3 regions of the Arthrobacter sp. UYCu723 genome follow, and region 3 is predicted to be linked to each of the others. Evidence: riboswitches for the same ligand, from Rfam matches in the RefSeq annotation. Region 3 holds a riboswitch; each other region holds the start of a gene.
The links. A riboswitch is a leader RNA that binds a small molecule or an ion and turns the genes downstream of it on or off. The one in region 3 is predicted to bind cyclic di-AMP.
Positions count from the first base shown of each region.

Region 1: it holds a riboswitch for cyclic di-AMP, as region 3 does, so the genes downstream of both, ACVWZ8_RS03835 (NlpC/P60 family protein) here and ACVWZ8_RS24230 (M23 family metallopeptidase) in region 3, are expected to answer to the same signal.
Region 2: it holds a riboswitch for cyclic di-AMP, as region 3 does, so the genes downstream of both, ACVWZ8_RS04545 (aggregation-promoting factor C-terminal-like domain-containing protein) here and ACVWZ8_RS24230 (M23 family metallopeptidase) in region 3, are expected to answer to the same signal.

Region 1 covers NZ_JBSSBW010000001.1:862,539-867,538, forward strand. Annotated here, with positions in the region: gene mobA (molybdenum cofactor guanylyltransferase) at 1-88, opposite strand, end outside; gene ACVWZ8_RS03830 (HNH endonuclease) at 172-672, opposite strand; gene ACVWZ8_RS03835 (NlpC/P60 family protein) at 913-1,647, opposite strand; cyclic di-AMP (ydaO/yuaA leader) riboswitch at 1,956-2,125, opposite strand; gene ACVWZ8_RS03840 (M23 family metallopeptidase) at 2,261-3,079, opposite strand; cyclic di-AMP (ydaO/yuaA leader) riboswitch at 3,084-3,296, opposite strand; gene ACVWZ8_RS03845 (metal-dependent transcriptional regulator) at 3,446-4,141, opposite strand; gene serC (phosphoserine transaminase) at 4,473-5,000, shown strand, end outside.
Region 2 covers NZ_JBSSBW010000001.1:1,016,602-1,021,601, forward strand. Annotated here, with positions in the region: gene ACVWZ8_RS04535 (response regulator transcription factor) at 1-127, shown strand, start outside; partial or broken gene ACVWZ8_RS04540 (HAMP domain-containing sensor histidine kinase) at 224-1,702, shown strand; cyclic di-AMP (ydaO/yuaA leader) riboswitch at 1,943-2,102, shown strand; gene ACVWZ8_RS04545 (aggregation-promoting factor C-terminal-like domain-containing protein) at 2,101-2,895, shown strand; gene ACVWZ8_RS04550 (VOC family protein) at 3,022-3,399, opposite strand; gene upp (uracil phosphoribosyltransferase) at 3,507-4,142, opposite strand; gene ACVWZ8_RS04560 (phosphatase PAP2 family protein) at 4,155-5,000, opposite strand, start outside.
Region 3 covers NZ_JBSSBW010000004.1:83,623-88,622, reverse strand. Annotated here, with positions in the region: partial or broken gene ACVWZ8_RS24250 (prolipoprotein diacylglyceryl transferase family protein) at 1-620, shown strand, start outside; partial or broken gene ACVWZ8_RS24245 (hypothetical protein) at 646-948, shown strand; partial or broken gene ACVWZ8_RS24240 (DedA family protein) at 1,215-1,825, opposite strand; gene ACVWZ8_RS24235 (hypothetical protein) at 1,980-2,318, opposite strand; gene ACVWZ8_RS24230 (M23 family metallopeptidase) at 2,563-3,339, opposite strand; cyclic di-AMP (ydaO/yuaA leader) riboswitch at 3,345-3,522, opposite strand; gene ACVWZ8_RS24225 (DUF3817 domain-containing protein) at 3,983-4,177, shown strand; gene ACVWZ8_RS24220 (DUF3817 domain-containing protein) at 4,116-4,295, shown strand.

The DNA of each region.
Region 1 (5,000 bases), on a different contig from region 3:
GCGAGCCGCCCAACCGTGAGGACCGCCCTCCGGCGAGTATGACAGCATCGAATTCCACAGGGTCGAATTCCACAGCATCGAATTCCATTGGCCCAGCCTAGCGCGGTGCCACGCGGCCCCGGCCCGGGCCCGGGCCGCAACAGGGCCCGGCAGAAAGGTCAAGCAAACGAATCAGGCCGCGGATTCCGGCAGCAGGAACGGATCCCAGGCCGGCGCCGGCTTTTCCAGTTCCTTAATCTGCCAGGTGGTGCCCTTCGGCGGCCCCGGGACAAAGCCGAGCCTCCAGCCCATCTCGGCGGGGGTGTGGTCACCCTTGGCGTTGTTGCACCGCAGGCAGGCAGCCACGAGGTTTTCCCAGGAATCGGCACCGCCCCTGGACTTGGGCTGGATGTGATCAATGGTGTGGGCCGCTTTGCCGCAGTAAGCGCAGCGCTGTCCGTCCCGGCGAAGCACACCCCGGCGGCTGACCGCCGTCACGGTGTTGTACCGGGGCCGGATGTAGCGGTGGAGCAGGATCACCGACGGCCGGCCCAGGATGTCCTGGGGACCAACGACGGGATCGTCGCCTTCGGCCACCACACTGGCCTTTCCGGTAAGCACGAGAACGAGCGCCCGGCGGAAGGTGACTACCGCGAGCGGTTCATATCCAGCATTCAGAACGAGAGTGCGCATCCGCATACCTCTTCACGGCCGCACCCGCCAGGGGCACGAGGGCCGGCTGCCCTCTGCATGGTCGGGCTATGGATCGACACCACAAGAGTAAACACCCCAAGGCCGGATCACCGAATTTTTCTCCCGCAAAGGTGTGCGTGTCTGCCGGAGATGGCCGGGCAGACAGGTGAGGACCCCCGCCACAGGGGCGGGGGTCCTCTTCCTGTTGAAGACTTTCAGGCTGTTTTCAGCCAGAGGCGATTAAGCGCCGACGCGGATGAAGACCGGTCCGGAGCCGACGTTGACGCTGTTCAGTGCGGTGGTTCCGCCGTTCCAGCCGCCGTGGACAGCCATGCCGTTGCCGACGTAGACAGCGATGTGGGCCATGCCCACGCCACCGTTCTGGTAGTACGCCAGGTCGCCCGGACGAGCTTCGGCGGCGCCCACTGTGCGGCCCAGGGACAGGTAACCTGCCGGCCAGCCGTGGTAGTTGACGCCCGCCGCAGCCAGGGCGTTCGTGACCAGTGCGGTGCAGTCCTGCGCAACTCCGAGCTGGGCGTAGGCGGCGGCAGCGATGGAAGCACCGGCGCCGCTGGCAACGGAGAGTCCCTGCGTCGAGGCCGAGGCGCCGGCGGTCCCGGCCTGGGAGTCCTGGACGTTGACGACGGGCTTTGCGGCCTCGACGACGGGAGCAGGTGAGGTGGAAACGGCCGGCTTCTCGTAGGAGATTGCAATGGTGGATGCCGCCGAGATCGTTGCCGGGGTGCCCGACTGGACTTCGAGGGCCGAAGCGGAGGTGGATTCGCGCTGAACGTTGGTCTCGGCAGCGTTGGCTGCGATTCCGCTGGTCAGGACAAGCCCGGAAGCGGCAGCGACGACTGCGGCCTGGCGGCCCATGGTGCCGGCGTTGTCGCCGACGGCCTTGGCAATGACAGCAAGCGAGCTGGTCTTGGTGACCTCGGCGCGGTGCCGTGCAGTATTTGCACGAGTAGTCATTAAGTTCTCTCTTTCGTGATCCTTGGACCGCACTTTTCAGGCGCGGACAGAGGACGCTCCGGCATCTTGGGGGTACGCCGGATCGCCCCGAATGGGTTACTTAGCGAAGGGTGTACTGCGAAGACGCGCCAAAAGCGGGAACTGCTTGCAGGTGCTTGGCCTGCGGGCCGGACTCAGCAGAGATTGAGTCGGCGGGGTGAGATCCATTCCGGGCGCCGGCAAGGGCAGCACGGGACGTGGATTTCAGCGGGCTCGAATGAGCCGCGCAAGCGCGGTGACGCGCAGCATTGTGGCGTGAAGACACGAAAGTAGCCTCTCCCAATGCCTGCGAGGTGAGCTGTCGGATTCGGATGGGAGTCACCCGGCCGCGCTGCTTCCTGGGAAGCTTTGCGACTTAACCCCAAGGTCTTCTTGCGAAGACCAAAATTGGTTCCCCCGCCCCTGCCAGACGATGTAATGCGAACGGACCTTGAGCGGTGGCAGAGCTAGGCAATCCACTCAAGAGCGCCAACTTCGGAGAAGTTGGCGTACTTCATACGGTACAGCAGTTGGGATTCAATGTCACATTCAGATCACGGCGTGTCATAAGAATGCGAGAGTCATCCATCGGCTTTTAGAGCCAGCCAGTGGGGTCCACGACGTCGCCGTTGACCATCACTTCGAAGTGCAGGTGGCACCCGGTGGAGGCGCCGGTTGTCCCGCTCATGGCCACAAGATCGCCGCGTGAGACCGTCTGGCCAACACGGACGCTGGCTGAGGACAGATGGTTGTAGGTGGTCTCCAGACCGTTGCCGTGATCGATCACCACGCGGTTGCCGCCGCCGAAGGGATGCCAGCCGGTGAACGTGACGGTGCCGCTGGCGGCCGCGTGGACCGCCGTTCCGCACTGCGCGGCGTAGTCCTGGCCGCGGTGGAACTCGCCGGAACCGCCGGTGATGGGACTGACGCGGTAGCCGAAGGGCGAGGCGGAAACCATCTGGTCCAGCGGTGCGCCCAGGCTGCCGGAAGAAGCGGCGCGCGTGATGCTGCCCGCGGACTGTGCGCTCAGCAACTGCTTCAGCTTGCCGTCGGGATCGCCCTTGGTGGTCACGGCAGTCCGGCTGAAGTCGATCTTGGCGGCGGAGGCGGCCGTCACATTCGGCTGCGCCGCCGCGGAGACCGAGCCCGACGAGGCGTCGGTAGCCATGACCGGGCCGGTGGCGGGGACGGCGACCGTCAGGACCAGACCCGTAGCAGCCAGGGCAATGCCGGCCTTCTGCCCCACACCACTGGCGGCGGCAAATTCCGTTACCTGGCGGAACGGGCTCCGGCGGCCGCGGCGTTCGTCGCGGTGCGCGTCACGCGGGCGGTCTGCCATAACGGCGACGGCCGGTCGCGGCTCCGGAGCGGGGCCGGTCGCACGACGGCGGCCCCGCGAGGTCTGGGTGGTCAAGAACGGTTCCTCTCTGGATAGCCTGCGAAGTTAGCTGTCGGATTCGGGTCAGAGAGATCAAAGACCCGGTCCGCCGTGAACAAGCATCCAGGCACAGGGGAATCCAAAAAGTCCCTCGGTGGAGTGTGCTTGCCGCTGGCGGACTTCACCCCAAGGCTGCTTGAAAACAGCCGGAAGTGGTTCCCCCGCCTCTGCCATAAGGTGACTCTGCGACTGATCCGCTGGCAGAGTTCGGCTTCGGATCAGGTAACGCTTTGGTATCGGTACTGGTGACTAACTATAGGCGATTAAGCCGCCCAGTAATAATCCCGTTATCTCTGCTGTGCACAACTCATGGGTCATCCCACGAGTTGTGGTTCCGGACGGTTAGCCGACGGTAACAAAGACGTGGGCGGCAACCTCGGGAGGCAGCTCGAGGGCGCCTTCGATGTCCGGAACGCGGACCGAGATGTACTCGCCGACGCGTTCCAGGGACACAAGGGCGCCGGGACGGATGCCTCCCTCGTCGAGCTGGACGAGCAGTTCCGGTTCCACCTGGATGGGCTCGGCAAGCCGGTTCACCGTGATCCGGGAATCGGCCCCGTAGCCGGCCATCGCTTCCAGCAGACTCACGACTCCGTCGGAGTAGGGCTGGGAGGGCACGCCGCCGAGCTCCGCGAGCCCGGGGATCGGATTTCCATAAGGAGAGACAGTGGGATGGTTGAGCATCTCGAAGATCCGCCGTTCCACCCGCTCGCTCATGACATGCTCCCAGCGGCAGGCTTCCTCGTGGACGTAGGCCCAGTCGAGGCCGATCACGTCGGCCAGCAGCCGCTCGGCCAGGCGGTGCTTGCGCATGACCCCGATGGCGCGTTTCCGGCCGGTTTCAGTCAACTCAAGGTGCCGGTCACCCGAAACAACCACCAGGCCGTCGCGTTCCATGCGGCCGATGGTCTGCGAGACGGTGGGGCCGGAGTGGCGCAGCCGTTCGGCGATGCGGGCGCGGAGGGCGACGATGTTCTCTTCTTCAAGTTCCAGAATGGTCCGCAGATACATCTCGGTTGTATCGATCAGATCCGTCATTCAGCTCAGCTCCTCGAGCGCCGTCCTTGCGTCATTCCCACCGTACCGCGTGCCGGTTGTAGGCAGCGTGCCCTGGCGGGAACGGCCGTACGTTCGCAGGACAGCTTAGCCTATTTTGAATTACTCCGGATAATCCCCCGGCCGCTTCAGCAGGAGCCGGGGGCTCGCGGCTTTGTCTCAATGACCGGACTATGACGGACTCTTTTCCCGCCCGCCCGGGGCAGTCAGGCAGAATGACAAGGAGGCTTCGTTGCAGCCACCCTGCCGGGCCACCTCCCAAGCAAGGGTTGTACCAGCCGCCAAGCGTTTACCAGCCGAAAATGGAGCCACTGTGAGCGACACCAGCATCACGATTCCCGCAAACCTCCTGCCCAAGGACGGCCGGTTCGGCGCCGGCCCCTCCAAGGTCCGCCCGGAACAGATGGAAGCCCTTGCCGCCTCGGCAACCCTGCTGGGAACGTCCCACCGCCAGGCGCCGGTCAAGAACCTCGTGGGCTCGGTCCGGAAGGGACTGAGCGAGTTCTTCCGCGCTCCCGATGGCTACGAGGTCATTCTGGGCGTCGGCGGTTCCACGGCGTTCTGGGACATTGCGAGCTTCGGCCTGGTGGAGACCAAGGCTCAGCACCTCTCGTTCGGCGAGTTTGGCTCGAAGTTTGCCTCGGCCACCAACAAGGCGCCGTTCCTGGCCGAATCATCCATCATCAAGTCCGAGCCTGGCACCCGTCCGGCCGCCCGCGCTGAGGCCGGCGTCGACGTCTATGCGTGGCCCCAGAACGAGACCTCAACCGGCGTGGCCGCGCCGGTCCAGCGCGTGGCCGGCGCCGATCAGGGTTCGCTCGTGCTGGTTGACGCCACGTCC
Region 2 (5,000 bases), on a different contig from region 3:
CTTCGGCGGACAAGCCAACATCGTCGAACTGTACATCTCCTACCTCCGCAAAAAGATCGATGCCAGCCGCGCTCCCATGATCCACACCGTGCGCGGCGCCGGCTACGTCCTGAAGCCGGCGGATTGATCCGTGCGCGCTCTCCCCGGTGAGACCCCTGCCCCCCGGCGAAAGTGGCGCGACCCCTCCACCTGGCATCTGCGCACCCGGCTGGTCCTCGTCACCATGGCGCTGCTTGTGGCCATCTGCGGCGCCGTAGGACTTTTCAGCTACGCCTCCATGGACGTCTTCCTCACCAAGCAACTCGACACGCAGCTGGATGAGGCGTCCCACCGCGCCAGCGTGTTCGGACGGCCCTCGCCCGGCGACTCCGGCGGACGCACCGATCCGCTGGAGGCCCGAGGCCAGGGCATCGGTACGCTCAACGCGCGGATCCTGGGTGGCGCCGTCAGCAGGGCCGGCTTCCTCGCCGGGGACGCCACCCGGAAGAGCCTCTCCCCCGATGACGACCACGTCCTCCTCGGACTCACGCCCAACGGCGTCCCGGTTGACCGTACGCTCTCGGCCGGCGGCTACCGGCTCACTGCCGGGCGGACCCCCTATGGAGACGTGATCGTCACCGGGCTGCCGCTGGCGGAAAAGCAGAACACCCTGGCTTCGCTCGTGTGGACCATGGTGGTGGTGTCTGCCGGCGGCCTCATCGTCATCGGTCTCGCCGGCACGGCACTGATCCGCCGGACCATGAAGCCGCTCGAACAGCTGTCCGAGGTGGCTACCAAGGTCTCCCGACTCCCCCTCGACGCCGGCGAGGTGGCACTCGCAGTCCGGGTGCCGGCGTCGGCCGCCCATCGTGGCACGGAAGTGGGCGGCGTGGGATACGCGCTGAACCAGATGCTGGACAATGTCTCCAACGCGCTCGAGGCGCGGCAGCTCAGCGAAATGAGGGTGCGCCAGTTCGTGGCCGATGCCTCGCATGAGCTGCGGACCCCGCTAACCGCTATCCGCGGCTACACCGAGCTGATGCGGATGACCGAGCAATTCACGCCGGACGGTGAGAAGTCCCTCGCACGGGTGCAGAGCCAGTCCGAACGGATGACCACCTTGGTTGAGGATCTGCTGCTGCTGGCCCGCCTGGACGAGGGCCAGCCCCTCAAGCTCAGCGAGGTGGACCTCACCCAGCTGGCGATCTAGATCGTCAGTGACGAGAAGGTCATGGCCCCGGATCACGTCTGGCAACTGGAACTCCCCGAAGAGCCGGTGGTGGTCCGCGGCGACTCCGCCCAGCTGCATCAGGTGCTGGCCAACCTGCTGTCCAATGCGCGCAAGCACACCGGGGCCGGGACGACGGTGGTGACCGGAGTGATGCGTTCAGCCGATGGAAGCGCCGTGGTCACGGTGACCGACAACGGGGACGGGATCCCCCCTCAGTTCATGAATAAGGTCTTTTCACGCTTTGCCCGCGCGGACGCCGCGCGGAAGAATCCGGCAGCTACGACGGCGCCAACCTCCCGTTCGGCGATTTCCCGCAGCCCCTGGGCCCCCGCCCCGGCAACGACGGCAACCACTGCCGAGGGGACCAGCGGGCTTGGCTTGTCGATCGTGCAGGCGATTGTCGCGGCCCACGGCGGCACCGTCGAGGTCACCTCCCGGCCAGGCCGGACGGAGTTCGCCGTTCGCCTGCCCACGAGCCCGCCCGTGACCTAGCCGCGGTCGCGTCCGTCCACCGCCGTTCGACGGTTACGTGCCGGCTAGACGTTACTGCGCGTCGAGTGGGCACGCAGGCGGCGCAACGGCACCGACGGCCAGGCGGAAGAGCACAAGGCGACACTCCGCTGTCGTGATGTCCGTTACCAAAATGTGACTCTCGGATGGAACTCCTGTACGGTTTTTAGAGTGCGGCCACCACTGGCGCCGTATATCCGGATGGACGCCAAACTCTGCCGCTTCCCGGATTCGCTGGACCAGGCAGAGGCGGGGGACCCAGAGTTCCCGGGCATTCTGCATCTATGCACCCTTGGGGTGAAGCCGACACGTGAAGCACCGTGCGGCCGGATTTCTCATCCGAACCCGACAGCTAACTCCGCAGGCGTTTGAGAGGCATCATGACTGAATTCAAAGTACAAACGCGCCCCGACAGCGCTGCAGGCAAGTCCCGCTCCACGCATTCACGCCACCGCGCCGAGTCAGCCAAGCCGGCCTCGGCCCTGTCCCGGTTTGCCGCGGGCATCGGTTCCACTGGCCGCCGCGCCGCCGTCGTTGCCACCGCCTGCGCGGTCCTCGTCGGAGTTGGCGCTGCCGGTCAGGCCGCCGAGACGGCCAACGGTCCCTCCGCCGCCGGCAGCTCCAAGGCGTCGGCCACCGTTGCCGACCCGCTGACGCCCCTGAACTTCGAACGGGTCCGCGTCGACGCCCAGACCTCTGTGCCCCCCGGCGCCAGCGTCGAGGCCCAGTCCGCGGAGGTGAAGCCCGCTGAAGCACCTGCACCTGCCGCGGCTCCGGCACCTGTACCTGTCGCGGCTCCGGCACCTGCCCCCGCACCTGTCGCGGCACCCGCACCGGCCCCCGAAGCGGCGACTCCCGTCGCCGTTGACGATCCCGCCGCGGCGCAGGCCTACGCCGCATCGCAACTGGAATCCTACGGCTGGGGGCCCGGCGAAATGCAGAGCCTGATGAAGCTCTGGACCAAGGAGTCCGAGTGGAAGACCACGGCCACGAATCCGAGCAGCGGCGCCTACGGTGTGGTCCAGTCCCTGCCGGCCGAAAAAATGGCGAGCTCCGGCGCTGACTACCTGACCAACTACCGGACCCAGATCAACTGGGGTCTCAATTACGTCAAGGAACGCTACGGCTCCCCCAGCGGCGCCCTGAACTTCCATTACGCGCACAACTGGTACTAAGCCAGCCGGCAGTTTCCCGGACGAACCTGCTTCAGCAAGAATGCCCCGAATCCCTGCGGTTCGGGGCATTCTTTCGTGCTGAGTGCTGTCAGTGGACGGAGGCGGGACGGACGTGCGCTGGTGCGTCTAGCCGTTGGGCCGGTTGGGGATGTACTGCACCGCCCATTTGTTGCCGTCGGGATCGGCAAAATGGACGAAGTGGCCCCAGTCCTGGACATCGACATCGCTGACGTCCACGCCGTTATCCTTGAGCTGCTTGTGCGCGGCCTGGATGTCGCTGACCACGAGCTGCAGGCTGGGAGCGGTGCCTGGCGGCGCCTCGTTGAGGCCCTCGCCGATGGCGATCGAGCAGCCGGAGCCCGGCGGGGTCAGCTGGACGAAGCGGATGCCGTCCGTGGGCCGCTCGTCGTAGTCGGCGTTGAAGCCGACTTTGTTGACGTAGAAATCCTTGGCGCGGTCCACATCGGACACGGGGACAAACACGAGTTCAAGTTTCCAGTCCATGGCCCACACGCTAGCGCGGGTTGCGGGATTCCGGAAGGGAACGCGTGCCGGTCCCGGCAATAGCCGGGTCCTCGGCGCCGGGTCCTCGACGCGGCTGCCTGGCTGTACTAGCCCGCGATGCCGTAGAGGCGGTCGCCGGCGTCGCCCAGGCCGGGCACTATGTAGGACTTCTCGTTGAGCTTCTCGTCGATCGAGGCGAGGACGATCGTCACGTTGGCGTCCGCGAGCTCCTCCTCCAGCCTGGCCAAGCCTTCGGGGGCGGCGAGCAGGCAGATACAGGTGACGTCGGAGGCGCCGCGCTTGAAGAGGAACTTGATGGCCTCGCGCAGGGTGCCGCCCGTGGCCAGCATGGGGTCCAGGACAAAGATCTGGCGGTCCGTGAGGTCCTCGGGGAGGCGCTCGGCGTAGGTGATGATGTCCAGGGTCTCCTCGTCCCGGGCCATGCCCAGGAAGCCGACCTCGGCGGTGGGGACCAGCTTGGTCATGCCCTCGAGCATGCCGAGCCCGGCACGGAGGATCGGGACCACCAGCGGAGTGGGCTTGGTGAAGGCGGTGCCGATGGTGGTGCTGACCGGGGTCTCGATGGTCACGGGCTCGGTGCGGACCTCACGGGTGGCCTCATACGCCAGGAGCGTGACGAGCTCCTCGGTGAGCTGGCGGAAGACCGGGGACGGGGTGTTCTTGTCCCGCAGAACGGTGAGCTTATGGGCGACCAGCGGGTGGTCCACAACGAGAGTGCGCATGGGTCAAAACTATCACCCGGTCGCCGAGGACCTTCCCGAGGGGCCGGGGGTATCGGCGTCGTTGGTCTCGGCAGGACGGCCGCTGCCGGAGCCCCCGCCACCGGCCTCCGCACCGCCCTCCGCGCCGCCCTCGTGGAGGCGGGCGGGATGGTCAAAAGTCGGTGCTGGGCCGGCCTGTTCCCGGTGGCGCAGCACATGGAAGAGCCGGTGGGCCAGGATGACGATCCCCACCCAGCCCAGCCCCAGCACCCACCCGATGATCACATCGGTCATCCAGTGGTGCCCCAGATAGGCCCTGCTCATTCCCATCGCGACGATGAAGATCACACCCGCCGTGATCAGGCCGGCCCGGGCGATGGCCCGATGGACCTCCAGACAGGCGAGGTACACCACGAGCCCGATCACCACCGTGGTGTTGAGCGTGTGGCCGCTCGGGAAGGACGGCGAGTTTTCGTAGGGCGGGACGGCGTCGGCGTGGTCCGGCCGGTTCCGGCCGATCAGCTTCTTGCCCAGGGTGGTGGCGGTCACGGAGACGGCGGCTGCGCCTCCGATCAGGATCAGCGGCCGCCAGGTACGGCTGGCCCAGATGAGCCAGGCCGTCAGGATGCTGGCCAGGATCGGCATGCCAATCCCGCCGCCGATGTTGGTGAACCCCGTGACGAACGAGTCCAGGCCTGGACTCCGTAGCTGTTCCATAAACGCCAGGGTGGGCTTGTCCAGGTTCGCCAGGCCGACGTCGTCCACGACGTTGTCATAGACCTCGGCGCTCAACAGCGCCAAGACCACCACGACCACGCCGCCGATGAGCATCGTGACCCACAGCGCCGCGTAGGGCACCACCCATTTGCCCCAGCGGTG
Region 3 (5,000 bases):
CCGGTACCCGGTCCGGCGAAGTCGCCGGGGAACCCGCGGAGTACTTCGAAGTCTATGAAGACGTAGACTCGGTCACGCCCGGGACCGGGCGGATCGCCGTCACGTCCCGCGTATCCGGAATCACCGGCGGGCTATGGGATGTCACCGCAACCCCGGTGGCGCGGACCGGCAGAGACCCTCAGCGCCCCGCGATAGCTCTTCCGGGACGCCCGTCGCAGCGCACGACGGTCCACACCCGGTTTCATGCCCTCGCCCAAGGACCGGGCGTCCACGCCTGGTCCTGGCCTGTGCTGGTGGGTCTGGGCGCGGTCCTGGCCGTCCTCCTTCAGGCCCTGTTCCTGACCAGGCAGGGCATTGACCCTTACGGCCCGGTCTGGCTGACCATACTGGCCAACGCCGTGGGCGGGGTGTGTGCCCGGCTCTGGTGCCTTGCCCTGAACCGTCAGCGACTGAGCAGCTTCTTCAAAACCGGTGCGTGCATCCAGGGATTCCTGGCAGGCGCGCTGTCCACCATCGTCGCCGGGTCACTGATCTTCGGTTTGCCGACGGGCCGAATTCTGGACGCTACAGCGGTCGGGCTCTTCTTCGGCCTGGCCCTGGGACGGCCCGGATGTTTCTTTAGGCGGGTGCTGTTACGGGCGCCCCACCGCCTCGCGATGGGGGCTATGGTCCTCGGACCGGCGGGTAGGACGGCTCAGGCACCCTGTCCAGCTCTACGAAGCGTTTCTGTCACTACTGACCGGCCTCGGAACGCTGGCCATCGCGCTGGCAGCGCCACCGGGCATTCCTGGGCTGGTCTTCGTGGGCTCCATCACGGCCTACACCCTGGGCCGGCAGCTGCTCTTCCCGTTAAGGGTAGAGTCCCGCACCCGGCGGGGACGGACACTGACCATCGTGGTGTGCACCCTGATTCTGGGCGCAGACCTCATGCTGGCTGCCCTGTCCTGATTCTCGCTACGGCAAAGAACATAGCCAAGGCTGGAAAAGTCGGACGCATATTCGAGGAAACTGCGGGTGAACGTGCTGCTTAACGCGCCACGGTCCTGACGGACGACGGGAAGCGTTCAGCTGCCCTGCGTCGTGCAAAGACGGGGCAGCTGCGAACACCACTGAGGCTTAACCTGGGGATTCGGCGGCCGTGGTGCCCCGGTACGTCGGCAAAACATACGGCCGCGGAGTCAGCTCTTGAGAGCCTTTTCGATGCTGGTCTTCGTATCATGGCCGCCGAGGCGTTTATGCCACCACCGCATGAGATGGTCGATGATGATGCCAAGTACAATGGCGAACGCCACGGCAAGGCCGGCACTTAAGAGAGGATTGCGGTGAAGCCAGGGAAAGGAACTGGCAAGAACACCGATTCCGACTGAATACACAACCCAAGTGAGGCACGCGAGGGCGTCCAGGAGAATAGAACGGCGGCGCGGGAACGCTGTCGTTCCGGCCACGTAATTCACCGCAACGCGCCCCCAAGGGATGTAACGGGCGGTAAAGATCAGCACGGCTCCGCGCTTTTCCAGCTCAGACCGGGCCCAGCTGAACACTTTCCGGACCTTCGGGGTACGCATCCAACCCCAACGCTCCAGACCGATTTTCCGGCCAAGCATATACGCCATGTTGTCCCCGGCCTTGCTCCGAGCAAGGCGGTGAGTCCAAGCACCCACAGGTTGGGTTCGCCGCTTTGCCGGGAGAAAGCGGCCAACGCAACGATGAGGGTCTCGCTGGGAACGACCATCGCGAAACCATCTATAAAGAAAAAGACAAATAGAAGCGGATAGATCCACCACTGCCCGGCCACATGGAGCACCGCTTCACTAATAAAATCCACGCGGCGGCTCCCAAGCACAATAGGGGCGAAGGAAATCGCCCCTCAGTGTCCCACGGCCGGGGCTATGTCCGCCATGGCCTTCACGGCCAGGTGCTGAGCGGGAACCACCCAACCGGGGACCTGGACGACACGGCCTGCCGCGGGAGCCGCGGCCTCAGTCCCGTCCGGGGCTTTCGTCGCCCGGTCCGGTTCCGTTGGTCACCTCGGGTCTGTTGATCCCAGGCTGGCTGGGGGCGTTGTCGTCCGTTCCTGCCGAAACGGGTTCGCTTCCTTGCTCAAACTGCGCCCGGTAACGCACGCGCCGGATTCGTCTGGTCATGGAAACCATGAGCAGGACAACTGCGATGACCATGAACGCCGTCATCGCGAAACCCAGGAATCCGGGAGTTACCTGATCCGCGTCCAGCCCTGGCCTCAGCCCTTCCTTCCCGGGACCCGGGGCCGGCGTCGTGGCCAGGGCGTAAAGGCCTGCGGCTGCCATCGGGATTTGCACTGTATAGTCCTTTGTCCGGCTCGATATGTGGGCGCCCGCAGACGGCCTTCGTGCGTTATCCGCCCGGGTCTGGAACCCTGACTGGCAGTGAGCGCAGGTCCATCAGGAAAGTCAAAAACAGGGCGAGGGCGCCCCCGCAACTGTACCGCTTCATCGTCGTCACGCGGGCAACCGCTCATGCCCGCAAGCAGTCAGCACAAAGCAGTCAGCTCAGCCATCTAAGAGGGGCCCGCCGGGCCGGGCCTCAGATGAAGGCAGATGGGTCGACGGTCTGGCCGTTGACCATGACCTCGAAGTGAAGGTGGCAGCCGGTGGAGGCACCGGTTGTGCCTACCCCTGCGATCTGCTGGTCCTGAGCCACGGCCTGTCCGAGGGAAACGCCGATGCTGGCCAGGTGGTTGTAGGTGGTCTTCAGGCCGTTGCCGTGATCGACGACGATCCGGTTGCCGCCACCGTACGGGCTCCAGCCGGCCTCGGTGACGGTGCCCGAACCGGCGGCGAAGACCGCCGTCGTGCACGCCCCGGTCAGATCGATCCCGGTGTGCATCTCCCCCACGGCGCCGGTGATCGGGCTGATCCTGAAGCCGAAGGGGGAACTGACGTTAATCGACGCGAGTGGGGCACGCAACCCTGTGGATGGGGTTGCCGGTGCGGGCGTGGGCACAGCCTCGGGTGCCTTGACCGCCCCCGCGGGCTGTGCCGGCGCAGCGGGCGCAGGCGCCGGCTGGGAGGTCACCTCCGGGCGGTCAAAGGTGAGAACAGTGTCAGCTGCTGCCGTAACCGCAGCTTCCGGGGCCGGGGCTGCCACGGCCGCTGGCCGGTCCTGAGCCGCAGCGCGGCTGCCGGAGTCAGCCTGCGCCGCCGACAGAGCAGTGAGGGCAATCATTCCCGTGACGGCGGCTGCCACCCCGAACTGCTGGCCGCGGAGCCGGAACGTTGGTTCCTGGAAAAACGGACGGCGGCCTGGTGAGGCAGCTGCCGGATGGGCACGGCGACGGCCGTGTTTTGGCTGGAAAGGCAAGATAGTGGTCCTCTCGGCGCCGGCGAAGTTAGCTGTCGGATTCGGACGAGTGGACTGTCCGGCCGCCCCCGCAGGACCGCGATCAGATGCGCAGTCACAGGGACGGCTTCACCCCCAGGTGCATCATTACGCACCAAAAGTGGGTCCTCCGCCCCCGCCTGAGAAAGATCAGGTTCACGGACCGCCGGCGGGGTTTGGCGAAGCGGTCACGTCCATACCTGTTGGGGGTATGTGTTGATCCAACTGTAGCGAAGCTTCGGCTTAAGTTACAAATCCGTTATCAACGGCGCTCCGGGCTTACGGGGAGAGGGCCGGGGCGACCTTTGAGGCCGGTAAGATCCAGCGCGTGGTTCAGGAAAGCTGTGCGCAGGAGGCAAGCCCGGATGGCCGCGGACTGGAAGCCTCCGATTGTGTGTTTGCGTTTACCGAGCCGGATAAGGGCGGCAGCCCGGTCAAGGTGGTTGTCAACCCGGACGTCGCCAAGTCCCAGGGGGTGAGGGTCGGAGACAAGATACGGATCCTTCGGCCGGCGGGGCCGTGGGCCGGCCGCGGCGGACCCCGGCGAGGCGCTGTGCCGGTTATGTTGCTGGACGATGGGGCTCTTGTCCAGCATCCTTCCAGCCCAGGCTGCTAACTTCGGTCCATGGACTTTCTGCGTGTATTCCGGGTGTTGGCCGTGGCTGAAGCCGTGTCATGGCTGCTGCTCATTCCGGCAACGATCGTGAAGTATACGACGGGAGAGGCGGGCGGAGTTCAGATTTTGGGGCCGGTGCACGGTGCACGGTGCGCTGTTCGTCGCTTATGTTCTTTTGGCCTTGTTCCTGTGGCGCAAAAATGAGTGGACCGGCCGGGCTCTGGCCATTGTTCTTGTAGATTCTGTGCTGCCGACGGGAGGCTTCTGGGTGGCCAGGCGGTCGGATCTGGAGGCACCAAAGGTTGCCGTACCGGCTCCTTGAGTCAGCCGACCCGCCCCTCGGCAGGCTTCAGCCGGGAAACGCGTTCACTGCCGGTGCCGTCAAGCTGCTCGATGGGATGCAGACTTCGGCCGAAACGGCCTGGTCCTTCCCGGTTTTCTTTAAGCTCGCCGTATGCAGATATATCGGACGCCCGGGCACGCTGTTCCGGACACCACGTTGGAGGACTCGCTCACGTCCGGGGCGGACGGTACCTGCTGCTGGTTCAGTGACGTCTCAGTGTCACTGAGAGGCCCGTCATGTGAGGACACGCGTCCGTACCCGGTTCGCATCTCTAAAACGTATGGGCGTGGATGGACGTCTGTTGATATCAGCTTGCCGGTTACCCCGCCTGCAGTCCGGTGAGGCCGGCCGATGCGAGCCCGTGCCTTGCGCCCGGGCGGCCAGGCCGCCGAAAAAACCCCATGTCATAGGTACCGGCCCGGCTGTGCGGGCCACCTGCCAGCAGGAATAGGACCCCGTGATCAGGCCATGGCTTTCCATCTGCGTCGCTGCTCAGGTTACCGCCGTTTCCCGTGCGTCTCTGCTGTGCAGACTGCACCGAGGGCGAGAACCATGTAGCCCATGTGGGTGCCCGAAGTGCGCTTGTGGTCGCTCTGAGCCAGGGCGACCAACGCCCATGCAGGACGGAGGCTACGCCGACCGTGATCAATGCCGGGGTCCAGGCCCCCATGCATCTGGAAGCAG